Regions from separate parts of the Shewanella japonica genome, predicted to be linked through region 3. Evidence: predicted binding sites of a transcription regulator. Region 3 holds the regulator's gene; each other region holds the start of a gene.
The links. The regulator MetJ, encoded in region 3, represses methionine synthesis genes. The targets are predictions, from matches to a motif close to TAGACGTCTAGACGTCTA.
Positions count from the first base shown of each region.

Region 1: the regulator MetJ is predicted to act here: its motif matches at 3,391-3,408, upstream of serA (phosphoglycerate dehydrogenase).
Region 2: the regulator MetJ is predicted to act here: its motif matches at 3,108-3,125, upstream of metK (methionine adenosyltransferase).

Region 1 is NZ_CP020472.1:878,289-888,458, reverse strand. It holds gene SJ2017_RS03790 (hypothetical protein) at 173-1,711, shown strand; gene SJ2017_RS03785 (helix-turn-helix transcriptional regulator) at 1,844-2,509, opposite strand; gene SJ2017_RS03780 (DUF2238 domain-containing protein) at 2,737-3,342, opposite strand; gene serA (phosphoglycerate dehydrogenase) at 3,494-4,723, shown strand; gene ygfZ (tRNA-modifying protein YgfZ) at 4,906-5,868, shown strand; gene SJ2017_RS03765 (response regulator) at 5,964-6,983, opposite strand; gene SJ2017_RS03760 (PAS domain S-box protein) at 7,054-10,170, opposite strand, start outside.
Region 2 is NZ_CP020472.1:3,999,084-4,009,253, reverse strand. It holds gene SJ2017_RS17170 (GNAT family N-acetyltransferase) at 1-34, opposite strand, end outside; gene SJ2017_RS17165 (flavin reductase family protein) at 572-1,174, shown strand; gene SJ2017_RS17160 (MAPEG family protein) at 1,267-1,827, shown strand; gene metK (methionine adenosyltransferase) at 1,913-3,064, opposite strand; gene tkt (transketolase) at 3,642-5,636, shown strand; gene epd (erythrose-4-phosphate dehydrogenase) at 5,768-6,790, shown strand; gene SJ2017_RS17140 (phosphoglycerate kinase) at 6,878-8,053, shown strand; gene fba (class II fructose-bisphosphate aldolase) at 8,315-9,379, shown strand; gene SJ2017_RS17130 (MATE family efflux transporter) at 9,672-10,170, shown strand, end outside.
Region 3 is NZ_CP020472.1:755,986-766,155, forward strand. It holds gene SJ2017_RS03275 (LysR family transcriptional regulator) at 1-678, shown strand, start outside; gene SJ2017_RS03280 (conjugal transfer protein TraF) at 799-2,025, shown strand; gene SJ2017_RS03285 (sulfite exporter TauE/SafE family protein) at 2,069-2,809, opposite strand; gene metJ (met regulon transcriptional regulator MetJ) at 2,920-3,237, opposite strand; gene metB (cystathionine gamma-synthase) at 3,460-4,620, shown strand; gene SJ2017_RS03300 (bifunctional aspartate kinase/homoserine dehydrogenase II) at 4,674-7,067, shown strand; one part of gene SJ2017_RS03305 (IS3 family transposase) at 7,348-7,699, shown strand; one part of gene SJ2017_RS03305 (IS3 family transposase) at 7,699-8,576, shown strand; gene SJ2017_RS03310 (c-type cytochrome) at 8,675-9,394, shown strand; gene SJ2017_RS03315 (c-type cytochrome) at 9,404-10,170, shown strand, end outside.

The DNA.
Region 1 (10,170 bases), 120 kb from region 3:
AACAGACTTTTTGAAATGTACGGGTACCAAGTTCACTTCATGCTCGCAGTCAGGACTCATTCTGCAGCGGTTAATTCTGTATGCATTATCTGTGCTAGGAAGCGAATTTTACTATTGAGAAGGTAGTTACCAGCACTATCACTTGAATCAATATTCAAACAGGGAGCGTCTAATGAAGTCGCAAACAAAATTATCGTTAATTTCTCTCGCTATTACAGCAAGTCTTGCTTTACCGGTCAGCGCTACTGGCCTATCTCTGCCAGGTGTCACTGCTGTAGAAAAATCAGCAGAAGTCGCTGCAGCAGTTAACAGTCAATCGACTGTTGTTCAAACTGGATTAGGGCAAGATGCTTTAGTTAGTCAATCTGGTACTCGTCATGTTGCAGAGGTCACTCAAGTTGGTGATGACCAAATTGCTGAAGTGATACAGACAGGTGATTGGCAGGAGTCATACATTACTTCTGAAGGTAATGGTAATATTGTGTTAACCAATCAGGTTGATGACTGGCATATTTCAAACGTAAGTGTGAATGGTAATGACAACCAAGTTACTGTTGACCAATCAGGGTTTTGGAATACAAGTGAAACCACTTCTGTAGGCGCATCTAATATCGCTGATACAGTACAAGACGGGTTTCGAAACAACAGCATTATCCAGCAAGTGGGTGACAGCAACTTAACTCAAACCACACAAGTTGGTGAAACTAACTTGGCAATTTTTCGTGTAGAAGGTAATGACAATGACGGCATTATCTCTCAGCAAGGTAACAATAACCAAGCTGGCTTAGTATCTGCTGCAGGTGGTACAAACGTTGGCAATAACAACGATTTATTTGTCGACCAATCAGGTGATGAAAACTTTGGTGCTGTATTAGGTGTCACAGGTAATGATAACAGTTTTGAAATCGTCCAATCTGGCTTTGCTAACACAGGGGTTGTTGCAAGCTTAACGGGCTCAGATAACGATATTGTTATCGATCAAAGCGGTGACTTGAACAGCGCCGTTATTGAGTTTGCTACTGGCAATGGTAATGAAGTATTCATCTATCAAGATGGTACAGGCAACCAAGTTGGTGATAGCAACATTGCTGTAATTTCTGGTAATGACAACATGATTGATATTGATCAGTCAGGTACTGCCAACCTAACCGAATTCGAAACAATCGGCGATTTAAACGTGATTAGTGTCGTTCAAGATGGCGAAGATAACTACGTTGCTTCAGGTACATATGGTGCTGATAACATGGTAGAAATTAGCTCAACAGGTAACAGTAATGAAGTTGCTGTGTTTGTTGAACTTGATCAAAATACAGTTTCAGTTAGCCAAGAAGGCGACACTAACTTTGCTTATTCAGATACCTTTGGTTTTGAAAACAGCACGACACTTGAACAAGTCGGCTCTGACAACGAAGCCACTGTGAGCGTCGTTGGGATTGGCCAAAGTGTTGATATCGTACAAGAAGGCGAATTTAACTTAGCTGATGTTGTGTCTCTTGGTGAAGATCATATCATCGATATTGCACAAGAAGGCGCTGGTAACTGGGTTGGTGGCGATGACGGCTATTTCCTTGTCGATGGTACTAACAACAGCTTAACTATTTCTCAAGTAGGCAATGATAACTTAGTAACGGGTATGCAAGTAGGCAGTAACGATATGATCAATGTATCGCAGTCTGGCGACTTTAATACAGCAACTATTTACCAAAACTAATTATTGCTTTTTACAAATAATTTGTAGATATAGTGATGAAAAAGGGAGCCATTTGGCTCCCTTTTTATGCAAACTTGTTGACTGCAATTTTAATGGAAAATCAGTAACTGTAACGTCTACCGGTATATAGATTTAAGCGAACTCAAAGTGAGCTTGATAAGTTTGCGCCCAACGCAATAATTCAACCCGATTGCGTGATTGCGTTTTACGGAAAATAGATGAAATGTGGGCTTTGACTGTATGCTCACTAATACACAACCTGTGGGCAATTTCTTTATTACGAGCACCGCTAGAAACAAGTTGAATAATCGTTCTTTCTCGGCTTGTTAGCATTTGTAGCATAGCAACCGTATCAGGCGGAATATCAATATTTGCATCCAGTTTCTGAACCAATCTGCGGAAAATCTTACTAATTAGCGGTCTATCATACCAAAGCTCATCTGCGACCATTTTTCTCAGCCCTGTTAACATCAGATCCATACGCTGATCGGCATAAAGTAAGCCTCTGACTCCTAACAATAGCGCTGACTCTTGATCAAGCGAGCCACGCTCAACTTGATATAAAGCAACAGGGACATGATTGACGAGCCGAGAAACCAGTAAAGGGATACCTTTACTGTCTAAAGCCGCTCCTTTTTGAGCGATTAGATAAAAACTATTGGTATTTTTCTCAACCTCTAGTTCACTCGCATGTTTAACTATGCGAGTTTTGAGACCAATAGACTCAGCTAAAATGGCCAAATGACATGGCGCTGCGACTTGGTGCAAAAAAACTAATTCATCAATATTTGAATTCATCACTTTTCTCCCTGAAAAGTATCCATCACATCTCGCGTCAGCGAGTTTCTTCCTGAAATGTTGAAAACATGTAACAACAATGTTCAATGATAGTATATTTTAACTAGTCCATAAGGTATTTTTGCAATACTAATGTATGAATTAATCATCTAAGTCCTTATAAAGTCCTCTATTAATAGCATAAAAAAACTTTCCGCACTGCCTAATTTAGTTTATTTACCTAAAAATTAGTGACGATTAAGTGATGCTAACTGCTTATTATGTAGTCCAGTAAGCAACACTAATGCACTAATTCCTCCTACTAATGCCATAAACATGTCAGATTGGGTATCCCAAACGTAACCTTGAGTGCCTAAAAAGGCTTCTGCATCTTCACCCGTTAATAAAGCTACCCACCATTCTATGAGTTCGTAGAAAGCTGAAAACGCCAACACAAAACACACAGATAAAAACTGGCACCAATAGCCTGGTTGTAACACATGATTTCTCAACATCACTTCACGGGCTAACATCACAGGTATAAAACCTTGCGCGAGATGGCCAACTTTATCGTAGTTATTTCTGTCACTATCCATCAGTTGTGCTAACCAATCGAATAACGGCACCTCTGCATAAGTGTATTTAGCGCCAACCAACAGCACACAGCAATGGATTAAAATTAACAGATAAGACAGTGAGGTTAAGGGGAATTTATTTCGAGTAAAAAATAGGATAGGAATAGCCAATAACGCAGGAAGCGCTTCAAGCCACCAAGTAAACATATCCTTAGGTGAGATAACAGACCAACAGAGCACGCTGCAATAAATCACTAGCCATATAACTTTCTTATTCAAACTAAATCCCTCTTAGATGATATTGTTCTAGAATTAGAATATTAACTTTAGCCATCTAGCCCTCTACAACCAGTTAAAAAAGTGCTATTTTGGTCTTGCATTACTATCAGCATAACATAAGCATAACTATTGATAAGAGGGTACCCATATCATGGCGAAACACTCGCTTGACAAGGATAAGATCAAAATCCTGCTGTTGGAGGGCGTCCACCAAACTGCGGTCGATGTACTAGAGCGTGCAGGTTACACAAACATTGAATATCACAAAGCTTCGTTACCAGAAGATGAGCTATTAAAATCCATTAAGGATGCCCATTTTGTCGGTTTGCGTTCCCGTACTCAATTAACTGCTGATGTGTTAAATCATGCTGAGAAATTAGTGGCTATTGGCTGTTTCTGTATTGGTACTAACCAAGTCGATATTGCTGCCGCTGAAAAGTTAGGTGTGCCTGTATTCAATGCGCCATTTTCTAATACGCGAAGTGTAGCAGAATTAGTATTGGGTGAAATCATCATGTTGATGCGTGGCATTCCGCAACGAAATGCTCATGCTCATCGTGGTGGGTGGTTGAAGAGTGCAGCTGGCAGTTACGAAGTTCGTGGTAAAACCTTAGGCGTTATCGGCTACGGTCATATCGGTACTCAACTAGGTATTCTTGCAGAAACCTTAGGCATGAAAGTCGTATTTTTTGATATCGAAGACAAATTGCCACTCGGTAACGCAAGTCAAATTCACTCATTAGAAGCCCTATTGAATGAAGCTGACGTAATCAGTTTGCATGTACCTGAAACGCCTCAAACAAAAGACATGTTTGGCGCAACCGAGTTTGCTCAAATGCGTGAAAAAAGCATATTCATTAATGCGTCTCGTGGCACCGTTGTTGATATCGAAGCGCTATCTGAGGCATTAAAGTCTGGTCACCTTGCAGGTGCTGCGATTGATGTATTCCCTGTAGAACCAAAATCTAATGATGATGAATTTGTTAGCCCATTAAGAGGCTTAGATAACGTGATTCTTACTCCGCACATTGGTGGTAGCACCGCTGAAGCGCAAGAAAATATCGGTATTGAAGTCGCTGGCAAGTTAGCTAAATACTCAGATAACGGTTCAACTGTATCTGCAGTTAACTTCCCAGAAGTGACGTTGCCACAACACAAAGGCACTTCACGTCTACTGCATATTCACCATAACCGCCCTGGCGTATTGATCAAAATTAACCAAGCCTTCTCTGAAAAAGGTATCAACATTGCAGCGCAATATCTGCAAACCACAGCAGACATTGGTTATGTAGTGATGGAAGTTGACTCTAATCAAGCTGAACAAGCTCTTGGTGAATTGAAAGCGATTGATGGTACGATTCGTACTCGTGTATTGTTTTAATCGTTAAGTTAAACGGTCAATCAGCCCATTTAAACTTGATGACGAATTGACCAATAACATCACGAAAATATTGTGAACTAAAGCTATCTTCATTCAATTGAAGGTAGCTTTTTCTTTTGAGCATTAATGAATTCCGTTACACTCACTGTCTATCTTTTGATGGTCATCTTAAGGATCAGTTTATGACACTTGCAACAACACAGCCTGATTGGGACTTTCTACATACTTCCCCTGACTTATTTGTCGCCAATCTCACGCATTTAGGCTTAATTGAAATTACTGGTGAGCAAGGTAAAACCTTTATTCACGGCCAAGTCACCACTGATATCACCTCACTAACAGACCAGCAATGGCGTTGGGGAGCTCATTGTGATGCAAAAGGAAAAATGATCTCAAGCTTCAGAACATTCTCATGCAATGACAGCTTATTCACCCTTCACACAGCATCCGCATTACCGCTAAGTCTGGCTCAGTGGCAAAAATATGCTGTTTTCAGTAAAGCTGAATTAACTGATATCAGTGCGAGTAAATGTATTATAGGGATAGCAGGTAACACAGCAAGCCAGTTCGTTGAACAAGAATTTGGTGCGATAAATGACGAATTAACTGTCGTCGATAACTCGATTATTTTAAAAGATAATGACCGATTTATATTGATTCTAAACGAAGATATAGCAAGCAAAGTCATTGTAGCTTCTAAGCAGCCATTACTTAATGCTTCTGCTTGGCAAGCACTAGAGATAAAAGCGGGTTATGCCAACATTGACGCTAACCATAGCGCTGAATTTGTGCCACAAATGTGTAATGTACAAGCTGTAAATGGGATTAGTTTTGAAAAAGGCTGTTACATGGGTCAAGAGACTATCGCCAGAATGAAATACCGAGGTGGTAATAAACGTGCCTTGTATATTTTGTCTGGAACAGCCTCCGATACCGTCAATAGCGAAACACAAATCGAAGTTCAAATGGATGGTGACTATCGCCGTGCAGGTAAAGTCATTGAGTCAGTTCAGTATAATGGCCAAGTATTGCTAACCGCAGTCCTAGCAAACGACACTGATAATGATGCTGTACTTCGTATTAGCGATGACAGTCATAGCCTACTTTCAGTTGTACCACTTCCTTATTCATTAGACGAAGAGTAACAGCATAAGTAGTTGCGCTAATCAAACGTGATATAAAAAAGGCTGCTAACCCAATAAGGGTTAGCAGTCTTTTTATTTTCTAAATAGCGGCAGTATTAAAAAGTTTCTTCGTGCTTCGCTTTGATTTCTTTCACATCATCGAGTACTGAACGAAACTGTTTTACCAAATCAGGATCGAAATGCTTGCCTGACTCTTTCTCAATTAGCGCCATCGTGTCTTCAACCGTCCACGCTTTTTTATAAGGCCTTGTAGAAGTCAGAGCATCAAATACATCGGCAATGGCAATAATACGTCCTTCTATTGGAATATCTTCACCAGATAAACCGTGGGGGTAACCACTGCCGTCCCATTTTTCATGATGGCTAATGGCAATGCGTTTAGCCATTTGCAATAAAGGGTCATCATGATCGCCGATAATTTCAGCACCGATTTGCGCATGGGCTTGCATCTCTTTCCACTCATCGGCATCTAACTTACCCGGCTTTTTTAATATCGAATCTGGCGTGCCTATTTTGCCAATATCATGCATGGGCGCTGCGTTATAGACTAACTCACAAAACCGAGAAGAATGACCAGATGCAATCGCTAATAATCTAGCGTAGTGGCTCATTCTAATAACATGTAATCCGGTTTCATTATCTTTGTATTCTGCTGCTCGACCTAAACGGCGAATAATTTCAAATCGAGTTTCACTCAACTCTTTAGTACGTTGGGCGACTTCTGATTCAAGTAAGCGTTTTTGATCATACAAAGATAAATGGGTTTTTACTCTCGCCTTTACCACTGCGGGACTGACAGGTTTAGTAATATAATCCACGGCGCCTAACTCAAAGCCTTGTGCTTCATCTTCAGTCTCAGATAATGCCGTAACAAATATCACCGGAATATGACAGGTTAGTGGCTCACTTTTGAGTTTCTGACAAACCTCATGGCCGTTCATGCCAGGCATCATAACGTCTAACAAAATAAGATCTGGAGCCGACTTTTGAGCCAAAGCTAACGCTTTAGGACCATCAATTGCGACTTTGATCTTGTAATCTTTACCTAAAATACCAACTAAAATGTCAATATTTTCAGGTGTATCATCAACTATCAGCACCGTCGCTTTTTCCATGTTAAATCCCTATAACTCTTCCTAGTGAATATGACTTAAAATACTTTTTCGGTAAGCTGTAAAAACCACATCAACCAATACTCTTACGAATTTTCTCAATATGTTCGACAGCATCTTCAAACTGGTAACCTTTAATCATTGCACCTACGGGCTTAAGTTTAGCCCAAGTTTGCTGATTCACCTGTAACTGTAGATTGTCGATCATATCGGTAGCTGATGCGTCGCCATCGTCTAACAGCGCCAATAATTTATCGAGTAATTCCGCAAAAACTTCATCGCTGATAAGTTCAAGCTGAGTAGCCTCATCGCCAGTTTCATTGTTATTTAACCAAACATCGATAGCTTCGCAAATTGAGCTAACTAAGTTGTCTAATTGACTAAGTTCATCTGAAAGCTCAGTTTCGTCAATCAAGTTCTTTTCAAGTTCTTTTGCCTGAGCGGTTAACTTATCGCAAGCTAAATTACCGGATAACCCCTTAAGAGTATGTGCATACCTAATAGCATCTTCTCGTTCATTGCTATCGATAGCATTCGTTATCTCCTTAACAATGTGACGCTTACCCTCTACAAATCGAGTCAATATTTTGCGATATAGGCGAGCTGAGTTTTGCACTAATTGCAAACCACGATCGACATCGACGTCAGGATGCTGAGGCCAAGTTTCATCGGTCTTAGTTGACCCCTTTGCGGTGAATGTCAGGTTTTCTGTTGCTATGTTTGACCCTAAATATTTAAGCAAGGTTTGATATAAAAGAGAGACTTCTATTGGTTTAGCGACATGATCGTTCATCCCAGCGTTAATACATTTCTCTTTATCACCGGCCATGGCATTGGCAGTCATCGCAATAATCGGCAGATTTTCAAATTCTGGCTGTAATCTAATTTGCTCTGTTGCGGTATAGCCGTCCATTACTGGCATTTGGCAATCCATTAGCACTAAGTCAAAATCTTGTTTCGCTACCATGTCTAAAGCGATTTGGCCATTATCAGCAATAGTTAATTCAATACCCACTTGCTGTAGAAACTCTGCTGCGACTTCTTGGTTCATGTCATTATCTTCAACTAATAACACTTTTTTGCCATTTAGCTGTTCAAGCAACTCTGCATTTAAGCTGGTCGCCTTTGCTCTAACTGGCATGTGTCCTTGCTTACCAAATGCCGACATTATGGCATCGAGTAGTCGTGAAGCGCTGATGGGCTTGGTGATATAACCGTTGATTCCTAGCTCATTTACTGGCTGAGTAAACTCAGGAGTCGCATGAGCTGATACCATAATCGTTAACGGAGGATTCGCACTCTCTTTCATTATGGTTTCAGCCGCTTCCAAACCATCCATGCCTGGCATTTTCCAGTCAATTAAGGCCAATTTGTAATTGTTTGAATGACACATGGAAATTGCTTCAGTACCATCTTTTGCCAAGGAAACACTGAAGCCCATACCTTTAAGCATGGTCTGTAAAATATCCCGTGCGGTTTGGTTATCATCAACAACTAAAAGCTCCATCCCTTCTAGCTCTTGAGTTGCCTTTAGCTGTAGATCATCGGCTTGGCTGAGCTGCGCAGTAAAGTAGAATGTACTTCCGACTCCACGCTTACTTTCCACTCCTATTTGTCCATCCATCAACTCGACGAGTTGCTTACAAATAGCAAGACCTAAACCAGTACCGCCATACTTTCTGGTTGTTGAACTATCAGCTTGGCTAAAGGATTGGAAAAGCTTATTACATTGCTCTGGGGTAAGACCTATTCCACTGTCTCTTACGCTAAACTTGAGTTCTATCTCATCACCTTGTTGAACTAAAGTCTCGATAGTTAGAATGACTTCACCACGCTCGGTAAACTTAATGGCATTGTTCATTAAGTTAATCAGCACTTGGCTTAATCTAAGGGGATCGCCCATTAAATGACTTGGAATATTGGGTGCGACAGAGAACAATAACTCCAACTGTTTATCGGCCGCTTTAACAGCAAACATATCACTGAGATCTTCTAACAATGTATCAAGCTGAAATGGCACGATTTCGATTTCCATTTTGCCAGCTTCAATTTTTGAAAAGTCTAAAATGTCATTAATAATGCCCAGCAATGACTTAGATGCACGTTCAATTTTCTCCACAAAGTTATGTTGTTTTTTATCTAAATTGGTCTGTAGACAAAGGTGTGACATACCAATAATGGCATTCATAGGAGTGCGTATTTCGTGGGACATATTAGCCAAGAAATCACTTTTCGCTTTGCTTGCTGCGTCAGCTTCATCTTTAGCAATTTTTAACTCATTGGAAACCGTCATTAAGCTGGTAATATCGGCCATAGACACAACTGCTGAGGTCACTTCACCTTGGTCATTATTGAGTGCAGCAAAGGTCATATCCATCCAAATAACATCACCTGATTGGCTCAGTATTCTTGGTTCAATATTAAAGTTTTCAAATTCATTATTGATCAGTTTTTTAAACTGCTCTTTTGCTAGTACCTTGTCTTCTGGCGCCATAAATTCAAAGAATAATTTTCCTTCTAGCGCATTTGAATTTATCCCGATATTGCGGCCAAAGTGCTCGTTACAATTCAAAATCACGCCGTAAGCATCAATATTTACTATGCCCATTTCGGCGGTATTTAATAATGCTCTTAAATGTTTTTCACGATCAGCTAAGCGTGTTTCTGCTTGCTTCCTATCTGTGATATTCATTAAATAACCATTCCACATAATCGAATCGTTATTCCATGACTGCCCTTTCGCGCCAGCTTCTAACCAGATAGTCTCACCTGACGGATGCAGATATTGAAACTCTGTCACCCATTGCAAGCCATCAACACCTTTACCGGCTAAATCATCCAAAATCGTTTGTTTCTGGCTATCTACAATTCTGTCAATGAGCAAATCAAAGTTTTGCATTAGCATGTCACGAGGGAAGCCAATAATGCTGACACAAGCCTCTGATAAAAAGCTAAATTCGCGCTCTGAATCAGAGTGCCAAATCATTTGATAAACTAAGTTGGGTAATGACTCGGTGATATTTTCGAGCTGTTTCTGGGAGTTTTTAATCGCTTCCAATGCATGCTTGCTGTCTGTTACGTCATGTAAACTACCGTCAAACCACAGCGGATTATCTTGCTCATCGTAACTGGCTTTACCTTTCTCATGTATCCATTTAATGCTGCCATCTCGATGATAAATTCGATATTC
Region 2 (10,170 bases), 1.7 Mb from region 3:
ATTTACTTGCTTTGAACATATAATAGGAGTGCATTCATTTTCCTGAGTTTTATCATTGAGTCTCTTTGCCTAAGCCTAGCAACCTAAGCCTCGCAACCTAAGCATCGCAGCCTGAGCCTGTTAGCCAAAGTCGGTATGGCTTAACATCATATTGAGCATTCAGATCATAGCCTATTGCTTCAATGGGTTCGACTTATCACCTTATTTCCAATTGGTAAATTATTGCTCATTTTTAGGACGTTTCTATGCTGGTTTCTATGCTGGTTTCTATGCTGGTTTCTATGCTCGTTTCATTGCCAGTTTAACGGTTGTTATATTATTTGTTTCTTAGCTGCTTCCTTATTTTCACATATTGAAAGTGTCATTGTAGAAATTCTATCCACTTTGAGTCTTTAAAGTGCTTATTTGTGAATGTTAACAAGTTGTTTGCTGGTTAGGGCTTGTTTGAATAATTATACGGTGATAGCTTAATAACTATCTTATTTAGTTTATGATTTTCATACTATTATTTGTATCGGTTTTGTTTGAATAGGTATGTTAACTAAACGTTGAAAGCAAGTTTGAGATTTCGATGGAATTTTTGCCGCATACGTTAACCGCTCAGCAAATGTATAAATTATTGATTGGTGGTATCACCCCAAGACCAATCGCTTGGGTGTCTACGGTATCGGCAAAAGGAGTACCTAATTTAGCACCATTTTCATTTTTTACAGTGGCAAGTGCTAATCCTCCAGTGTTGTGCTTTAACCCAATGAGTACCGATAAAGGCGCAGAAAAAGACACGCTAGTTAATATACGTGAGCAGCAAGAATTTGTGATCAACACTGTCAGTTATCAAGATTTATCGGTAATGAATCAAACGTGCCATTCATTACCGCCAGAACAAAATGAGTTTGAATATGCTGGAATAGAAACCTTAGACTCAACGATTGTGAAACCAAGTCGCGTTAAGCAAGCTGTGGTCAGTTTTGAATGTCGACTCAATCAAATTGTCGATTTAGGTAATCAGCCATTAGCAGGGCATTTGATATTAGGGGACGTCGTTGCTGTTCATGTTAACGATGACGCGATAGATAATTTTAAAATAGATGCAGATCAACTTGATGCCATTGGCAGAATGGCTGGCAGTGACTATTGTTTAACGAGGGATAAAGTACAATTGATGCGCGAATAAAGCGATGTAAACGAGTTAAATAAAAGGACTATTTAATTCACACCCTTAGGGTAAGAAAATCTACTGATGAGCATTAAGTACAGGGAGAGATAATGCCACTTTTAGAACAATTTAAAAATAAACTATCATCAAAACAAAGCGATGTCTCTTTGAGCGTCGTGATAGGGGTAATCGTCTCTTTTTTAGTTGTTGCCTATGGTGCTTTAGCCAATCCGCTTGAATACACAGAGCCACAATCTTTGGTCGAAAGGCTAACAATATATGCTTATGGCTTAATCTTGCCTGCATTGGCATTTATATTTGCTGCAGGGCGTGTGCTACTTAGACGATTCAATACCACACAAACTCATATTCGCTCGGCTTTTGAGGAGTCGGAAAAAACCAGGCATTTGCAAAATGTTTTACAAAATACCTTAGAGCAATTTTGTATTGTTTTGAGCGTGTATTTTTTATGGACCTTTATTATGCCTGCTGAGTTCATGTCACTGATTGCGCTATTATCGATAGTCTTTTTTATCGGCAGAATTATATTTATCAGTGGTTATGAAAAAGGCTCCGCCACAAGAGCGTTAGGGTTTAGTTTGACATTTTATCCTTCAGTGCTCTCTGTAGGCGCTATTATTATTTATCTTTTTTATCGTACGTTCTCTTAGCCGTTTTAGTGAATTTTACCCATAAAAAAACCGTCATAAGACGGTTTTTTTGATTCTACTTTATGTGCTAGGCTATGTTGAAAACTTATAAGCCTGCATCTGCACGTAAGATTTCAGCTTTATCAGTCGCTTCCCAAGGGAACTCATTACGACCGAAGTGACCGTATGCAGCTGTACCTTGGTAAATTGGACGAGCCAAATCTAACATAGCGGTTAAGCCATATGGACGTAATTCAAAGTGCTGGCGAACTAGCTTGATAAGTACGTCTTCAGAAACTTTACCTGTACCAAATGTTTCAATACTGATTGACGTTGGCTCTGCAACACCAATAGCGTAAGACACTTGGATTTCACAGCGATCAGCAAGACCTGCTGCAACGATGTTTTTAGCAACGTAACGTGCAGCATAAGCAGCACTACGATCCACTTTTGATGGGTCTTTACCTGAGAAAGCACCGCCACCGTGACGTGCCATACCGCCGTAGGTATCTACGATAATTTTACGACCGGTTAGACCACAATCACCTACTGGACCACCAATAACAAAACGGCCAGTTGGGTTAATGAAGTACTTAGTGTCTTTGTTTAACCATTGTGATGGTAAAACAGGCTTAATGATGGTTTCCATCACGCCTTCGATTAAGTCTTCTTGCGTCACATCTTCACGATGTTGAGTCGACAGGACGATGGCGTCAATACCTTTGATTTGACCATTTTCATAGGCAAAAGTAACCTGACTTTTGGCATCAGGACGTAGCCAAGGTAATGTACCGTCTTTACGGACTTCAGACTGACGTTTAACCAGCTTGTGTGCGTAAGTAATAGGTGCAGGCATTAATACATCAGTTTCATTGCTTGCATAACCAAACATTAATCCTTGGTCACCCGCGCCTTGCTCAGCAGGATCGCTACGATCAACACCTTGGTTAATATCTGGAGACTGTTTACCAATCGCATTTAAAATCGCACAAGAGTCAGCATCAAAACCCATATCTGAATGGGTGTAGCCAATTTCACGTACTGTTTTACGTGTGATTTCTTCGATATCAACCCAAGCTGAAGTCGTAACTTCACCACCGACTAATACCATGCCAGTTTTAACGTAAGTTTCACATGCAACACGCGCTTTTGGATCTTGCTCTAAAATTGCGTCTAGTACCGCATCAGAAATCTGATCGGCGATTTTATCTGGATGACCTTCTGAGACTGACTCAGAGGTGAACAAGTGGTTTGCCATAGTTGGTAAATCTCGTCTTTTGGAATTTGAACGTGTAGAAGCATCTACATCTAGACGTCTATAATAATTCAAATTAGGTTTGATAACACCCCTTAGAATCAATATAAGTTAAAAATTGTGCAACCATTCAAAGATTTATAAAAACTGTAATTGCTCTGTTTTATAAATTTATTAAATTAATCTTATGAATTTTATGCTAATTCTTGCCTTTATACTGTATTGGGTAGGGATGCTAAGGTTAAAAATAAAACAATAACTTTAGTTGATGTTTATCACTTTGTTGGTTTTTTTATTCGCCGGTGGCAACAAATATTCACGGTACTTTTAATGTGACAAAAAATGTCTTAGGGCAATTTAAAATAGAAAATGTAATAGCTTAGTGGGAAAAAGTTATATAAATGTTATCGGTAACATGGTATAAAGTTGGCTAATTAATCTACGCGTTTAGTTTGCAATAGATTGTTAGATGAAAAAAAGTGGCTAATACCGCTAATAAAAATTTGCGTCACATCGCCTAGTAGGGGAAAATATGCCCCCACAATTGCCCGCTAGACCTCACAAACAAGCAGGAGAGAGCATGTCATCTCGTAAAGAACTCGCAAACGCTATCCGCGCATTAACTATGGATGCCGTTCAAAAAGCCAATTCTGGACACCCAGGTGCACCAATGGGGATGGCAGATATTGCCGAAGTGCTATGGAATGACTTCCTAAAGCATAATCCAACTAACCCAGAGTGGGTTGATCGCGATCGTTTCATTTTATCAAACGGTCATGGCTCAATGCTGATTTACTCTTTACTTCACCTGTCAGGCTACGCGCTGCCAATTGAAGAAATCAAAAACTTCCGCCAATTACATTCTAAAACACCGGGCCATCCTGAATACGGTTACACCCCAGGTGTTGAAACCACAACCGGTCCTTTAGGTGCTGGTATCAGTAATGCTGTGGGTATGGCTATTGCTGAGAAAACCTTAGCAGCACAATTTAATAAGCCTGGTCACGATATCGTAGATCACTTCACTTACTGTTTCTTAGGTGATGGCTGTTTAATGGAAGGTATTTCGCATGAAGCTTGTTCTTTAGCGGGTACATTAGGCCTAGGCAAATTAGTGGCATTTTGGGATGACAACGGTATTTCTATCGATGGTCATGTTGAAGGCTGGTTCACTGATGATACGCCTAAGCGTTTTGAATCATACGGCTGGCATGTTATTGCAAATGTTGATGGTCACGATAGCGATGCTATCCGCGCTGCAATTGAAGAAGCAAAATCAGTGACAGATAAGCCTACGATGATTTGTTGTAAAACCACTATTGGTTTTGGTTCTCCAAACAAATCAGGCAGCCATGATTGTCATGGTGCACCATTAGGTGATGCTGAAATTGCAGCAGCTCGTGAGTTCCTTGGTTGGGAACACGCGGCATTTGAAATCCCTGAAACCGTTTATCAAGGTTGGGATGCTAAAGATGCTGGTGCAAACAACGAATCTGCATGGGATAAGAAATTTGCAGCTTATCAAGCAGCATTCCCAGCAGAAGCAGCTGAATTTACACGTCGTGTATTAACCGGTGAATTGCCTGCAGAATTTGAAGCAAAAGCGAATGCATTTATTCAAGAGTGCCAAGATAAAGCAGAAGGCATTGCAAGTCGTAAAGCTTCTCAAAATGCGATTGGCTTCTTCGGTGAAATGTTACCAGAGTTATTAGGCGGTAGTGCTGACCTTGCAGGTTCTAACTTAACATTATGGTCTGGCTCTAAAGGTATTCAAGACGACCCAGCGGGTAACTATATCTTCCACGGTGTTCGTGAATTTGGTATGAGCGGTATCATGAATGGTATCTCGCTTCATGGTGGTTTCATTAACTACGGTGCGACTTTCATGATGTTCATGGAATATGCGCGTAATGCTGTACGTATGTCGGCGCTAATGGGTATTCAAAATATCTTTGTTTATACCCACGACTCAATCGGTCAAGGTGAAGATGGTCCAACTCACCAACCAGTAGAGCAATTAGCTAACTTACGTATGACACCAAACATGACAGTATGGCGTCCTTGTGATGCTGCTGAAACAGCCGTTGCTTGGAAAGCCGCGATTGAAAACAGCAAAGCGCCAACGTCATTAATTTTCAGCCGCCAAGGCTTAAAAGCCCAGTCTCGTAATGCTGAGCAATTAGCAAATGTGGCTAAAGGTGGTTACGTACTGTCTGATTGTGCAGGTACACCTGATGTTATTTTGATTGCAACAGGTAGTGAAGTGCAATTAGCTCTTGATTCTGCTGCAGCGTTAACTGAGCAAGGTCAAAAGGTTCGTGTTGTATCTATGCCTTCTACGAATGTATTTGATAAGCAAGATGCAGCTTATAAAGAGTCTGTATTACCTGCCTCAGTAACAAAACGTGTGGCGATTGAAGCGGCGCATGTTGATTTCTGGCATAAGTATGTTGGCTTTAGCGGCGGTGTCGTTGGTATGAGCACATTTGGTGAGTCTGCACCAGGTGGCGAGCTACTTAAGTACTTCGGCTTTACCGTTGAAAATGTGGTTAAAACAGTAAATTCACTGGGTTAATCCAAAACGGACGCAATTAAAAGGGTAAACTTTTACCCATGAAGTCTGTATAATGGCGGCCTGCAATCACTTGCAGGCCGTTTTTTTATCTGCTTTTTACTGAGTACTGTTAAGAGGAAGCTTAACCCTCAATGATCCGAGTCGCTATTAATGGTTATGGCCGTATAGGTCGATCTATCCTTCGTGCACTTTACGAGTCGGGTAAACGTCAGCAAATCCAGATTGTGGCAATCAATGAACTTGCCAAGCCTGCAGCAATTAGCCATCTCACTCAATATGATACAACTCATGGTCGATTCCAAAATACAGTTAAGCTGAAGGATGATCAGTTAGTTATTGGTGATGATGTTATTCAACTATTACATCAAGCTGATGCGACTAAGCTTCCTTGGGCTGAGCTTGATATCGATATTGTCTATGAATGTAGTGGCAGCCTAATAGAGCGAGATGCTTGTGAAGCGCATATTCAGGCTGGCGCGAAACAAGTTCTGATAAGCCATCCTTCTTCAGCTGATGTGGATGCCACCATAGTGTATGGCGTCAATGACAGTTTACTTAAAGCTGATCATACCGTGGTATCGAATGCATCGTGTACCACTAACTGTATTGTGCCTGTCATTGATGTACTAGATAATCATTTTGGGGTTAAAAGTGGCGCAATCACGACGATACATTCTTCGATGAATGATCAACAAGTGATTGATGCCTACCATGATGATTTACGCAGAACACGTGCAGCTGGTCAGTCAATTATTCCTGTCGATACTAAGCTTGCACGGGGCATTGAGCGCATTCTGCCGCACATGAAAGATAAGTTTGAAGCGATATCAGTGCGTGTGCCAACGATTAATGTTACCGCCATAGATTTATCGGTAACAGTTAATGAACGGGTTGATATTGAAAAAATAAATAATGTATTAGAGCATGCTGCGAGCGGCCTATTTAATGCTGTGTTGGGCTATACTGATGCACCATTGGTGTCATGTGATTTTAACCATGACCCTCGTTCCAGTATTGTTGATGGCACACAAACCAGAGTAAGCGACGGGCATCTCGTTAAGCTCTTACTCTGGTGCGATAATGAATGGGGCTTCGCAAATCGAATGCTCGACACCAGTTTAGCGATGATTCACGCTAAAGATTCTGGTCACTAATTTACGTCTATAGAGCGCTTTACCTTCATTGGGTAAAGCGCTCTATAGCAAAAGCAGTTTTGTTTTTAAATTAAAAGGAAGGTCTCAATGGCTATTATCAATATGAGTGAGTTAGATTTAACCAATAAGCGTGTGCTTATTCGTGAAGATCTAAACGTTCCCGTCAGTGACGGCGTCGTCACCAGTGATGCAAGACTGCGTGCAGCTCTACCGACAATTAAACTTGCCCTTGAAAAAGGGGCTGCAGTGATGGTGATGTCTCACCTAGGCCACCCAACTGAAGGTGAGTTTAATGCTGAGTTTTCAATGCAGCCAGTGGTGAATTACTTAAACGATGCGCTAGATTGTCCAGTCACTTTAGCTTCTGATTACCTAGATGGTGTTAACGCTAATGTAGGCGAAGTGGTTGTATTTGAAAACGTTCGCTTTAACGTTGGCGAGAAGAAAAACGATGAAGTATTAGCTAAAAAACTGGCTGCTTTATGTGATGTATACGTGATGGATGCATTTGGTACTGCGCACCGTGCTCAAGCTTCTACACACGGTGTAGGTATGCATGCTGCAGTTGCTTGTGCTGGGCCTTTATTAGCAGGTGAATTATCTGCTCTGGGTAAAGCTTTAGATAATCCTGCTCGCCCAATGGTAGCGATTGTCGGTGGTTCAAAGGTTTCAACTAAATTAACCGTACTAGAAAGCTTATCTACTAAAGTTGACCAACTAGTTGTTGGTGGTGGTATTGCGAATACCTTTATCGCTGCAGCTGGCCATCAAGTGGGTAAATCTTTGTTTGAAGCAGATTTAGTTGATGAGGCTAAACGTTTAGTCGCTAACGCCCAAAGCCGTGGTGGAGATATCCCTGTTCCAACTGATGTTGTTGTTGCTGGGGAGTTTAGCCCAACCGCGGAAGCGACATTAAAGCCTGTTAGTGACGTTGCTGATACCGATATGATTTTTGATATTGGTCCTGACAGTGCAGAAGCATTAGCAAAAATCATTGAAGCTGCAGGGACTGTTGTTTGGAATGGTCCAGTAGGCGTATTTGAATTTGATCAATTTGGTGCTGGCACCAAACGTATCGCTCAAGCGATTGCTGATTCAAGTGCATTTTCAATCGCCGGTGGCGGAGATACATTAGCTGCTGTAGATAAATACGATATCGCAGATAACGTTTCTTATATTTCGACAGGTGGCGGTGCTTTCCTTGAGTTCCTTGAAGGAAAAGAGTTACCTGCTGTCGCGATGCTTGAAAAGCGTGGCGCATAATCGTCAAATTAACGATTAAGTTAGACCCTTTAGCGAACGTCTCACAGCTTAAAACCAAAGAGTTAACGCTGTGAAGACGCGCTGAAGTGAGTAAGAATTGCAATAAGAAAAATATAATTATTAGAAAAAAACCGCCCATGTTTATAAATTTTAGCTGAGCTACTTTGTTATCAAGGCTAAGAATTATGTGCATAGGGTATAAAAATCAATCCAAAGCGATAGCGACCTAGGTGAGAAATCACCCTATTTTTGGAGTAAAAAATGGCCTTAATATCTCTACGTCAAATGTTAGATCATGCTGCAGAACACGATTATGGTGTACCTGCATTCAACGTCAATAACCTTGAGCAAATGCGTGCAATTATGCAAGCTGCTGAAGCTACTGACAGCCCTGTAATTGTTCAGGCATCTGCGGGAGCACGTAAATATGCTCGTCCACAGTTTCTTAAGTACCTGATGGCAGCGGCACTAGAGCAGTACCCAGATATTCCAGTTTGTATTCATCAAGATCACGGTACTGACCCTGATATTTGTCAACGTTCAATTCAATTAGGTATGTCATCAGTTATGATGGACGGCTCATTAATGGCTGACGGTAAAACACCTGCGTCATACGAGTATAACGTTGATGTGACTCGTCGTACTGTTGCTTTCGCTCATGCTTGTGGTGTATCAGTTGAAGGTGAAATCGGTTGTTTAGGCAGTTTAGAAACTGGCCAAGCAGGCGAAGAAGATGGTATTGGTGCCGTAGGTACTTTAAGCATGGATCAAATGCTAACGACTCCGGAAGAAGCGGCACGTTTTGTTGCTGATACCCATGTTGATGCATTAGCAATTGCAATCGGTACCAGCCATGGTGCTTACAAGTTTAGCCGCAAACCTACCGGTGACGTTTTACGTATCGATCGCATCAAAGAGATCCACGCACGTATTCCTAACACCCACTTAGTGATGCACGGTTCATCTTCTGTACCACAAGAGTGGTTAGAAGTGATTAACCAATACGGCGGCGCAATCCCTGAAACTTACGGTGTACCATTAGAAGAAATCGTTGAAGGTATTAAGCATGGTGTACGTAAAGTTAACATCGATACCGATTTACGCTTAGCGTCAACAGGTGCTGTTCGTAAGTTCCTTGCTGAAAACCCTTCAGAGTTTGACCCTCGTAAATTCTTAAAAGCGTCAATGGAAGCAATGGCTGACATTTGTACGACACGTTATGAAGCATTTGGTTGTGCTGGCATGGGTTCTAAAATTAAGCCTAAGTCACTTCAAGCTATGTATAAAGCGTACCAATCAGGTGAATTAGACCCACAAATCAACTAAAGCTTGATTTGTCCTAGGTCAATTCTATGATGATGGCCAAAAAGCTATACGTTATAGTCATCATAACTAATTGATTGTTAAAGCTTCGATAAAGCCAGCAGAATTTGCTGGCTTTTTTATTGGATTATTTTCAATAAAATGACTTGTGCATAAGCGTTTTATGCCGCATTATCCCCGCCCTTAAATTTGAGTTCAGATGAACTTGGCGGCGCTACTTGACCCATTAATGTCATTCTTGGCCGTTATGCTTGTAATGGAATATGTCACCTTTAACCATTATTGAAGTAGTGCAATGCACGTAAAAAACACTGCTCCCTTATCGCTTTTCTCACTGACTTGGCCACTCTTTTTTGATTTTGCGCTGCACTTTTTAACAGCCGCATTAAATACACTAATGATTAGCCGAGTATCTTACCAGGGTGTTGCTGCACTATCGGTCGGTAACATGGTATTTGAGCTTTCAATTACGCTATTTAGTTTCGTCAGTATCGGCGCGAGTGTGGTGATAACGCAATATTTGGGCGCCAAGAATAGAGCCACTGCGAGTGACGTGGTTTACTCTTCTATTGGTTTTAACCTCATGGTTGGCGTGGCTGCGGCTTTGGGTGTGTTTTTTGGGGCAGGTTTGATTTTGCACCTAATGAATTTACCCGTAGAGCTAATTCCTGATGCAAAGCTATACCTTCAAATTGTTGGTATCTGTTTAATTCCTGAAGCAATGGCAATGTGTTTAGCTGCAGGGATGCGTGCCCATGGATTTACCCAACAAGCGATGTGGGTGACTTTACTCA
Region 3 (10,170 bases):
CAAATTGAGCAAGCTGTGGCCACCACAGTAGATAGTGCGGAAAAATTATCAGGTAATATTTATATCAATTGTGTGGGTGGTTTTTTAGGGGAAGACATTATCGTTCCCTTAGTGAATGACTTTATCCAACTATATCCCGATATCACTATAGATCTCGATTTCAGTAGCCAACGAGTCGACTTAATTGAAGATCATTTTGATGTGGTATTTAGAATGGGGGATTTATCGGATTCAGGATTAATAGCACGAAAGCTTATTGATATTAAAAACTGTACCTTGGCGTCACCTGCCTACCTTGAAAGATTTGGACAGCCGACACATCCGAGCCAACTCAATAAGTATGCTTGTATCGTTGGTTCGATTAATCATTGGCGTTTTAGTCAACAGGGAGCTGTGAAAGAGCATATTGATGTTGCGATTAAAGGTAAGTTTCGGTGTAAAAATGGCCGAGCAATGAAGATTAGCGCATTAGCTGGTAATGGTATCGTCAGGTTGCCATATTTATATTGCCATCAAGAGATACAAACTGAGAAATTAGTCGAAGTATTTACTGATTGGCAAATACCCGATACACCGTTTTATGTGCTTTATCACAAGGACAAATTTCAACCTGAGCGCCTGAAAAAATTTATACAGTTTACCCATGAAGGTTTCAAATCTTATCTGCCTGATTTATAAAAATTTAGTCAATGCAGTTAGTTGAAACAAGGTAAAAATGAAAATTTAGTTTGCTGATATGACATCCTTTTTTGATTATTTCTACTATCTTTATTAAACAATAAAAATAGGAAAACTTGGATGCTATCAAGACTAGCGCTACCTTTCTGTTTACTCTTGCTTGCCAACAATGTGCAAGCTAGCGGGCTTTATTTTGAAGCTCGCAGCGACAGTATGGGCGGTACTGGTGTTGCTGTCTCTAATCGAGTTGGCGCTAGTTTCATTAATCCTGCTTTATTGGCCATTCTTACTCCACATAACACCTATACCAATGATGAAATCAACAAGACCCAAGCATTTTCTTTATTACTGCCAACAGTTGGCGCGGAAGGTTCTGATAGCGATAATATGATTGATAAGTTTGATTCGTTACAGGACTCTTATGATGGCCTTGAAACGGCAATCAATAACGGTGACTCCGCCGAGGTTGAAGCCTTTCGAGACGACTTAGTGTTAGATTTAGAATCACTCAAAGGCAATGTGGCGAATGTATCAGCAGGAATTGGTGCAGCTTTGGTGATACCAAATCGACGTATGCCGATGGCGGTTTTTTATAAAAGTTATATTGACGCAGTGGGTGTGGCCGATATTGCCCAGTCAGACATTGATACTTTGAACGTGCTTGACCCTAATAACCCGCCAACTGAAATCACTGACCTAGATTCTCAAGGCGTCGTGCTAGCTGGTAGTGTGACTGATTTTGGTGTGGCACTCAGCTTTCCTTTGTCGATTGTAAATATGCCTGTCAGGGTAGGGGTTTCACCGAAGTTTCAACGAATTGATACTTACCATTACTCAGTTAATGCTAACAATTTCGACGCTGATGATTTTGATGACGACAAATATCGTAACGATGAAAATCTCTTTAATTTGGACGTTGGTGTCGCATTTGAACCTATTGAAAAATTAACTATTGGGCTATCTGCCAGAAACTTATTCAGTCAAACCGTCAAAACGGTTGAAGCGCAAGGACGAGAGTTTCACTACCAAGTGGAACCATTAATTACCGCAGGCGCTGCCTACGATTGGTCATCGGTAACCTTGACCACAGATATTGATTTAGTCGACCAAACCCGATTTAAAGAGTTTGATCCTGTGCAGTATTGGCGTGTAGGCGGTGAGCTAAAAGCCACTGATTGGCTCTCGTTGAGAATGGGTTATCGACATGACTTAAAAGACAACAGTGTTGATATATATTCATTTGGTACAGGTTTTGCGATTGGGCAAGCATTTAAGTTAGACATGAGTGGTAGCTATGGTGAAGATGACGCCGTAGGGGCAGTATTACAAACCTCTTACCACTTTTGAGTGCTGACTTAGCAGATCGTCAGCGACTTTAATTATGGCGTGATTAACTGATAGATAAAGCTAACGTTGACTTAATTGTTAGCACGATAGCACTCAGACCACACAGCACTAATGTTGCCATTCTGGTTTTTTCTTTGTCGACTTTATTGGTTAGCTTTCCTGCCACTAGGCTACCCAAAAACACCGACGGCAATAACATCAATGAAAGCCAAACATGTTTTAGCTCAACGAGTCCCGCCACAATGAGTATTAACATCGCAATCATAGAACTAAAGACAAAAAATATAGATAAGGCTGCACGAAACTGTGGTGCGTCTTTTCCGGCAAGTAATATTGCTAGAGGTGGGCCACCAATTGCAGCGATATTGCCAAATACTCCTGATAAAACCCCTGCTATAAACAAAGTGATCTTATTTACTGGTGCGGTAATTTTATAGATGCTAAGAATGACTGCAGCAGCCACAATAAAGGCTATCGCTAGCCCTAATACTGCTTGTGGGGCAAAAATTAATAATCCAGCACCAAGAAAACCACCAGGGACTCGACCGAGCAAGGCGTATTGTAAGCCATTAAACTTGAGCGGGGTTCGCTCTCGCAATAACGTTATTAATGCAATGGAAAATCCACATGCAATAACTGGAACAGGAACAAGTTGAGGGTCAATAATGTAAAGCAGTGGACTGGCGACCACAGCTAAGCCAAAACCTATTAGCCCCTGAGTTAGTGCGCCCAGAAATATGATAACCGATGCAAGCATCAAGGTTTGCGGATCGATAAATGCCATTCTGTGCTCGTTGACTTAATTAAGGTCGGTGCAAATTTGGTACGACAAATTTTATGCGAATAGAAATGCAGAATAAAATTGAGCTTACATAAAAGTAAGCTCAATAGTGATTATTCGTCTAAATCTTCCCACTCGATGCCCATTTTATCCATGAGAGCTTTAGCCTCACTTGGAATGCTATCTGGGCCTTCTTTAGATAAATCTTCATCGTTAGGGAGTGGTTGACCAGTATATGCGTGCAAAAATGCTTCACATAATAGTTCACTGTTAGTGGCATGGCGCAAGTTATTCACCTGACGACGAGTACGTTCATCAGTTAGTACTTTAAGCACTTTTAACGGAATGGATACCGTAATTTTTTTAACTTGTTCGTTTTTTTTGCCATGTTCGGCATATGGGCTGATATAGTCGCCATTCCATTCAGTCATTAACTCACCTTTATACGATAGATTCGTGGCAGATTTTAACTGCTTATTTATTACAGTCAAATTATTGCTGCTATTCTATAACGAATGCAAATAGATTTCTTTATGTTTAGACGTCTAAACGTCTAATATGTGTTGACGATCTAACTTTGCTTAGGTACATTTAGCCATCTAGACATCTCTACGGTGTGTACTCTATAGTGTGTCAATCTTGAGGAGCTTACAATGAAAAAACATCGCGCAGCTACATTAGCAGTTCGCCAAGGTATCGAATCTGATACTCAGTATGGCGCGGTAGTCCCGCCGATTTACCTTTCAACAAATTATTCATTTGATGGACACACCAACCCTAGGGAATTCGACTATAGCCGCTCAGGTAATCCGACTCGTTGTGTACTAGGAGAGGCAATCGCTAAACTAGAAAATGGCGCGACAGGGATTGTAACTTGTACAGGAATGGCCGCGATTACCTTAGTGACCAGTTTACTTGGGCCTGATGACTTAATCGTGGTACCGCATGACTGTTATGGTGGTAGTTACCGACTGTTCACAAATCTTGCCAACAAAGGCCAGTTTAAATTATTGGTTGTTGATCAAACTGACGAGAAAGCACTCACTGAAGCGATAGCGCAAAAGCCTAAAATGGTCTGGTTAGAAACACCTTCGAACCCACTTTTGCGGGTTGTGGATATTAAAGCCATCGTTGAAGCTAGCCATGCTGTTGATGCACTTGTTGTAGTCGACAATACTTTTTTATCTCCAATTTTACAGCAGCCATTAGAACTTGGTGCTGATATCGTGATGCACTCAACGACTAAATACATTAATGGCCACAGTGATGTTGTTGGCGGCGCCGTTGTCGCTAAAGATGCAGAGCTTGGTGAGCTATTACATTGGTGGTCAAATACCTTAGGGCTAACAGGTTCTGCATTTGACAGTTACTTAACACTGCGTGGTATTAGAACTTTAGCCGTGCGGATCCGTGAGCATCAAACTAATGCTCAGCGTGTGATTGACGTGCTGCAATCTAGTGATGTCGTTGAAAAAGTGTACTATCCCGGTTTAAAAGACCATCCAGGTCACGATATTGCTGCCAAACAGCAAAAAGGCTTTGGTGCTATGTTAAGTTTTGAGCTTAAAGGTGGCGAAGCGGAAGTGGTTGCCTTTTTAAATGCATTATCGATTTTCAGTGTTGCTGAAAGCTTAGGCGGGGTGGAAAGCTTAGTTGCCGTCCCAGCAACAATGACCCACAGAGCAATGGTGCCTGAAGCACGTTATGAAGCTGGTATTAAAGATACATTACTGAGACTATCTGTCGGGATTGAAGACGCAGAAGATTTAGTGAATGACATCAATGCCGGGCTCGCAGCAGTTGCCGCATTATAGTTCCGTGTCAGTCAGCGTTTTGCACAAAAGTTTAGTGGTTTAAGGAGTACAAAATGACCCGCAGTCATTTACATAAGTTTGGTGGTTCAAGTCTTGCTGATGCAGATTGTTATCGCCGTGTCGCCCATATTTTGTTGACTCATGGAAACTGCGACGATCTTGTCGTCGTGTCAGCTGCGGGAAAAAGCACTAACTTTTTATACAAGCTGTTGTCGCTTCGGGAAACGGGCGAATTATGGCAAGAAGAATTACAAGTTCTCATCAGCTACCAGCAAAACTTAATTGAGCAGCTGCTCTCTAACGAACAAGCCCGAGATTTACGTGAGCGTCTATCAACGGATAAGGCGCAACTCATCAGCCTGTTATCACTTGAACAGCGCAATGAATTCGAATTAAACCAAGTGCTCAGCTTTGGTGAACGTTGGTCTGCGCGCTTAATGGCTGCGCTTTTACGTGAATCAGGCGTTGCTGCAATCAATGTTGATGCTTGTTCAATTCTCGTTGCTGACGAAGGCTTAGTTCCTAATATTCGATTAGCGCAATCACGTGAAAAAGTGCAAGCACTGCTTGAAGCGCACCCCAATGAGCGATTAGTCATTACTGGTTTTATTTGCGCTAACCAGCAAGGTGATACTCTGTTACTTGGACGAAATGGCTCTGATTACAGCGCAACCTTAATTGCGAGCTTAGCAGATATAGAACGAGTAACTATTTGGACTGATGTTGAAGGGGTGTTTAATGCAGACCCTAATAAAATCAATGATGCCAAGTTACTCAATAGTATGTCATTAGCGGAAGCGGATAGATTGGCTCATTTAGGTTCTCCTGTCCTTCACAGCAGGACATTACAACCTTTATTTGATACCAATGTCAGTTTGGCTGTTCGTTCTAGCTATGCATCTCATACTGATTTTACCTTGATTGCGCCGCAAAGCTCTTCGGCAAGTGCGCCGGTTGTAACGAGTTTAAATGAGGTCGTACTGTTTAAAATTAAGCTGCAATCACCAACAGAAAACCTGATTGAATTATTAGCGCAACAGGGGATCCTTCCTTTAGCTCATTGGACATCTGCCCACCATAAAGTTGAACTTGCTTTTACTGTTGAAAATCAAAAGCAAGTGCACACCTTACTTGAATTACACGCCCAAGCGCTTAATGTCAGTGATATTCATGTGAGCGATGAACTTGGATTAGTCGCCTTGGTTAGCGCTGATGCCGAGCACTATCGTCGCAGTTTTGCTCGCTTACTAAGTCGCGATGCAAAACCGCTTTATCAAGATGATTTAAGCTTAGTGACCTTAGTGCCAAAATCTCAGGTGAGCTTACTCACTCAAAAAGTACATCGCCGCTGCGCAGGTCCACGCATGCGTATTGGCGTGCTGCTGTTGGGAGTCGGTAATATCGGTGAAGCTTGGATTGATTTATTCCAACGATCTTCAACAGCACTTAATCGTGAGCTTGAAGCCACTGTGCAATTAGTGGGATTACTGAGCTCTAAAGAAGCGCTTATCTGCCCTGACGGAATTGATCTTACTCAATGGCAAGATAAGTTTGATACGACTGCTAAACCTTGGGATTATACGAGTCTATTTGATCAACTAGAGCATCTCGATTGTGATGAGTTAGTCGTGCTAGACATCAGTGCCAGCGCCAGCTTAACTTTACAATACCCTGAATTATTTGCCCGTGGAATTCATGTTGTTAGTGCTAATAAACTTGCAGGTTCAGGGCCATTACCATTTTACCGAGAGTTGAAACAACAGCTGAGTAACCGCAGACTATTTTGGCGTTATAACGCAAGTTGTGGTGCAGGTTTACCAATACAACACGCCCTGAATGATTTGCGTAATAGTGGTGATAGTATTGAGGCGGTTGGCGGTATTTTCTCAGGCACTTTGTGTTGGTTGTTTGAGCATTATGATGGTCAAAAATCTTTTTCAGAATTGGTGATTGAGGCAAGAGGGTTAGGGATTACCGAGCCCGATCCACGTGACGATCTTTCTGGTCGTGACATGCAACGTAAGCTATTGATTTTAGCTCGTGAGATTGGCTTTGAAATTGAATTAGAGGATATTGTCTTAAACTCACTGGTGCCTGCTGCATTGGCAGACTTATCTTTAGATGATTTTTTAGCACGTATCACGGAACTTGATCAGAGTATGTTGCAGCAGTTCACTACAGCGGCAGAGCAAAATAAAGTGCTTCGTTATGTCGCCTCTTTGGACAAGGTTGATGGCAAAATGCATGCTGAAGTAGGTATCCAATGGGTCGATGCAAATCATCCTTATGCCAATTTAACCCCTGGTGATAACGTTTTTGTTATACGAAGTGCATTTTATCAAGGTAATCCTCTAATTATTCGTGGTCCTGGTGCTGGCAGAGAAGTCACAGCGGCAGCCGTTCAATCCGATCTGGTACAGATTTGTAAGGATTTACTGCAAGAGTAACTTTTAATTGCTTGTTCACCTTATGGTTAGTGTAAATGAAAGGCTTATTTCTAAATGAAGTAAGCCTTTTTTGTTGGGGACAGTAATGCAGTGGTTGGACCTTGTGCTACCCAAGTGCGTTATTTTCTTTAATGTTTTTGAGATATCGCAGTAAACCAAGTCATTATTAATGAAAAAATTCAGCAGTATGAACTTAATTATCTGCATCTTGCTTTTGTATAAAAAACATCCTATCTAACTGTCCCGTCCTGAGATAAGTTGACACTTTGGAGACTTATCTATGAAACCTTCAAGCGCAATCAGCGTTAAACGAACACAGCGTGATTACACATTAGGCTTTAAATTAGCCGTCGTCAGCCAAGTAGAAAAAGGCGAGCTAACCTATAAGCAAGCTCAAGAGCACTACGGTATCCAAGGTCGAAGCACCGTCCTTACATGGTTGAGAAAGCATGGTAGATTAGACTGGACACTCCCTACTGAGCACTCTCTTATGTCTAAAAGTAAAGAAACCCGCGCCCAGAAAATTAAACGATTAGAGAAGCAAGTTTCTAACCTAGAAATGAAAAATATGATTTATGGCGATATGGTTGAACTGTTAAAAAATGAATATGGTATCGATTTAGAAAAAAAGTACTTAGCCGAGCGCTCTGGATTGCCAAAGAAAAAGGCACGGTAAAGCTAGCGGCAGCGAGTCGGCAATTTAATTTATCAAGACAAGCGATTTACCAGTGGAAACAACGTGCTGAAACAAGAACCGAAAGGCTTAAACCCGTTGTGTCGATGGTGAAGTATTGGCGCCAGTTTATGCCAAGATTGGGGACACGTAAGCTCTACCAGCTCATCAAGCCACAGTTGGTTGAGCAAGGCATAAAACTCGGTCGGGATGGGCTATTTCAATACTTGAAACAGCGAGATATGTTGGTGAAGCCGAGAAAAAACTACACCAAAACAACGAATAGTCATCACTGGCTTAGAAAGCATCCTAATTTGCTTAAAGACAAGATTGTTGAACGAGTAGAAGAAGTGCTAGTTAGCGACATCACCTACGTGAAATCAGATGAAGGAACACATTACTTATCGCTGGTGACAGACGCATATTCTAGAAAAATAATGGGGTACGAGTTAAGTCATGAGATGAAAGCGAGCGATGTCGTCAAAGCGCTGGATATGACGGTAAAGAGTCGTCAAACAACAGGTCATATCATTCATCACTCAGACAGAGGGATGCAGTATTGCTCAGAGGAATACCAAATGGCATTAGCAGTGAACGGTATGACGCCATCAATGACGGATGGGTATGACTGCTACCAAAATGCACTGGCTGAGCGTGTGAATGGTATTTTAAAGCATGAGTTTTTGCTTTATCGCTGCCGAACGATGGAGGAGCTCAGGACCTTGGTCAAGGAATCGGTAGCAATTTACAATGAATTACGACCGCATCTTAGTTTAGGGATGAAAACCCCAAACGAGGTGCATGAAAAAGCCAGTAGGGAGTACCAACTGGCTTAACAAAAACCGTCAACCTATTTTAGGACTAGACAAACTGTTCTTTTATTGACTATATTGAGTAAAGCATAGGAAATGGATTATTCACAAAAGGCTGATATATGAATAAAAATCTCTGGTTTTCCAAAGTTCACTCATGGCGTTCCACCAATAAAGTTACTTCGCAATGGGCACAAAGTGCAAACTTTAGTGTATCTAGGCTTTGGACGGCGCTAATTGGCAGTACGTTAAGCCTTAGTGTTTCAGCCAGTATTCCTGAAGCGTCACCTAAAGAGCTCCTTGAAACCGTACCAGCAGCGGCTCAAGTATGCCTAAGTTGTCATGGCGTAAACGGTGAAGGTTTGGGGGTAGCAGGCCCTAGATTAGCAGGCCTTTCTAGTGAGTATATGGCCCAGCAACTTTCTCATTTTCAGTCTGGTAAACGTCAAAATTCGACGATGATGGCAATGGCTATGACGGTGCAGGGCGATACCATTAAATTAGTCTCAGATTTTTTTGCTGCAAAACCAGTCGCTGCAATTAGTTTGCAGTATCGAGGCGATAAAGTTGTCATTAGCGATATAGGCGAGAAACTGGCTTTTCAAGGTGATTGGGAGCGAGAGATCCCAGCATGTACCAGTTGCCACGGTCCGTCAGGTATTGGTGCAGGTCAATTTCCGCGGTTAGCTGGCCAAGAACCCTCCTACTTTAAAAATCAATTATTGGCATGGCAAAAAGGCACCCGTACAGGGGATGTCGACAACATGATGGGCAATATTGCTAAAAAGCTCACCGCTGCAGAAATTGATGCATTAACTCAATACTTTTCGGCTCAGAAATAAGGACATACTATGAAGCTATATTACTTTTCGGTGGCTGGTGTGTTGCTCAGTATGGGATTATCAGCGACGGAGTTACCCGATAGACAAGCTCAACTTCCTTCTGTTCCAAAAGATGCTAATGCCCAATATTTAACACCGAGTGCGTTATCTACGATTCCTAAAGGGGAGTTTGGAGACAAAGTCACAAAGGGGTATCAGTTGTTTGTGAATAGTCAGCAGATGCGCAATCAGTATGTTGGCAATGAATTGAACTGTGTAAATTGCCATATGAACGCCGGAAATAAAGCGAATGCTTCGCCACTTTGGGCGGCTTATATGGCCTATCCTGCCTATCGTAAAAAAAATGACAAAGTGAATAGTTATCAGGAGCGTATTCAAGGTTGTTTTACTTACTCAATGAATGGAAAAGCCCCTGAATCAGGTAGCGATGTGTTAGTTGCTCTGTCGGCTTATTCATATTGGTTAGCGATGAGTGGCTTGATGAATCAATTTAATCTTACTGGTGATGTACCAGTATTGTCAGATGCTGAGTTGCTAAAAGGAGGTAATCGTCCTGAGTTTCCATTACCTGAGGTTATTAGCGCGAAGCTTGATCAAAAAGCGTTAACGATGCTGCCTGGTCGTGGCTTTCCTAAGTTAGATAAGCCGGAAAAGCCCTACTCAATAGAGCGAGGTAACTCAATCTATCTTGCACATTGTCAGGCTTGCCATGGTCAAGATGGTCAAGGAGTAAAGATGGCAAAAGTAAGTGCTCTTCCGCCATTATGGGGGCCGCA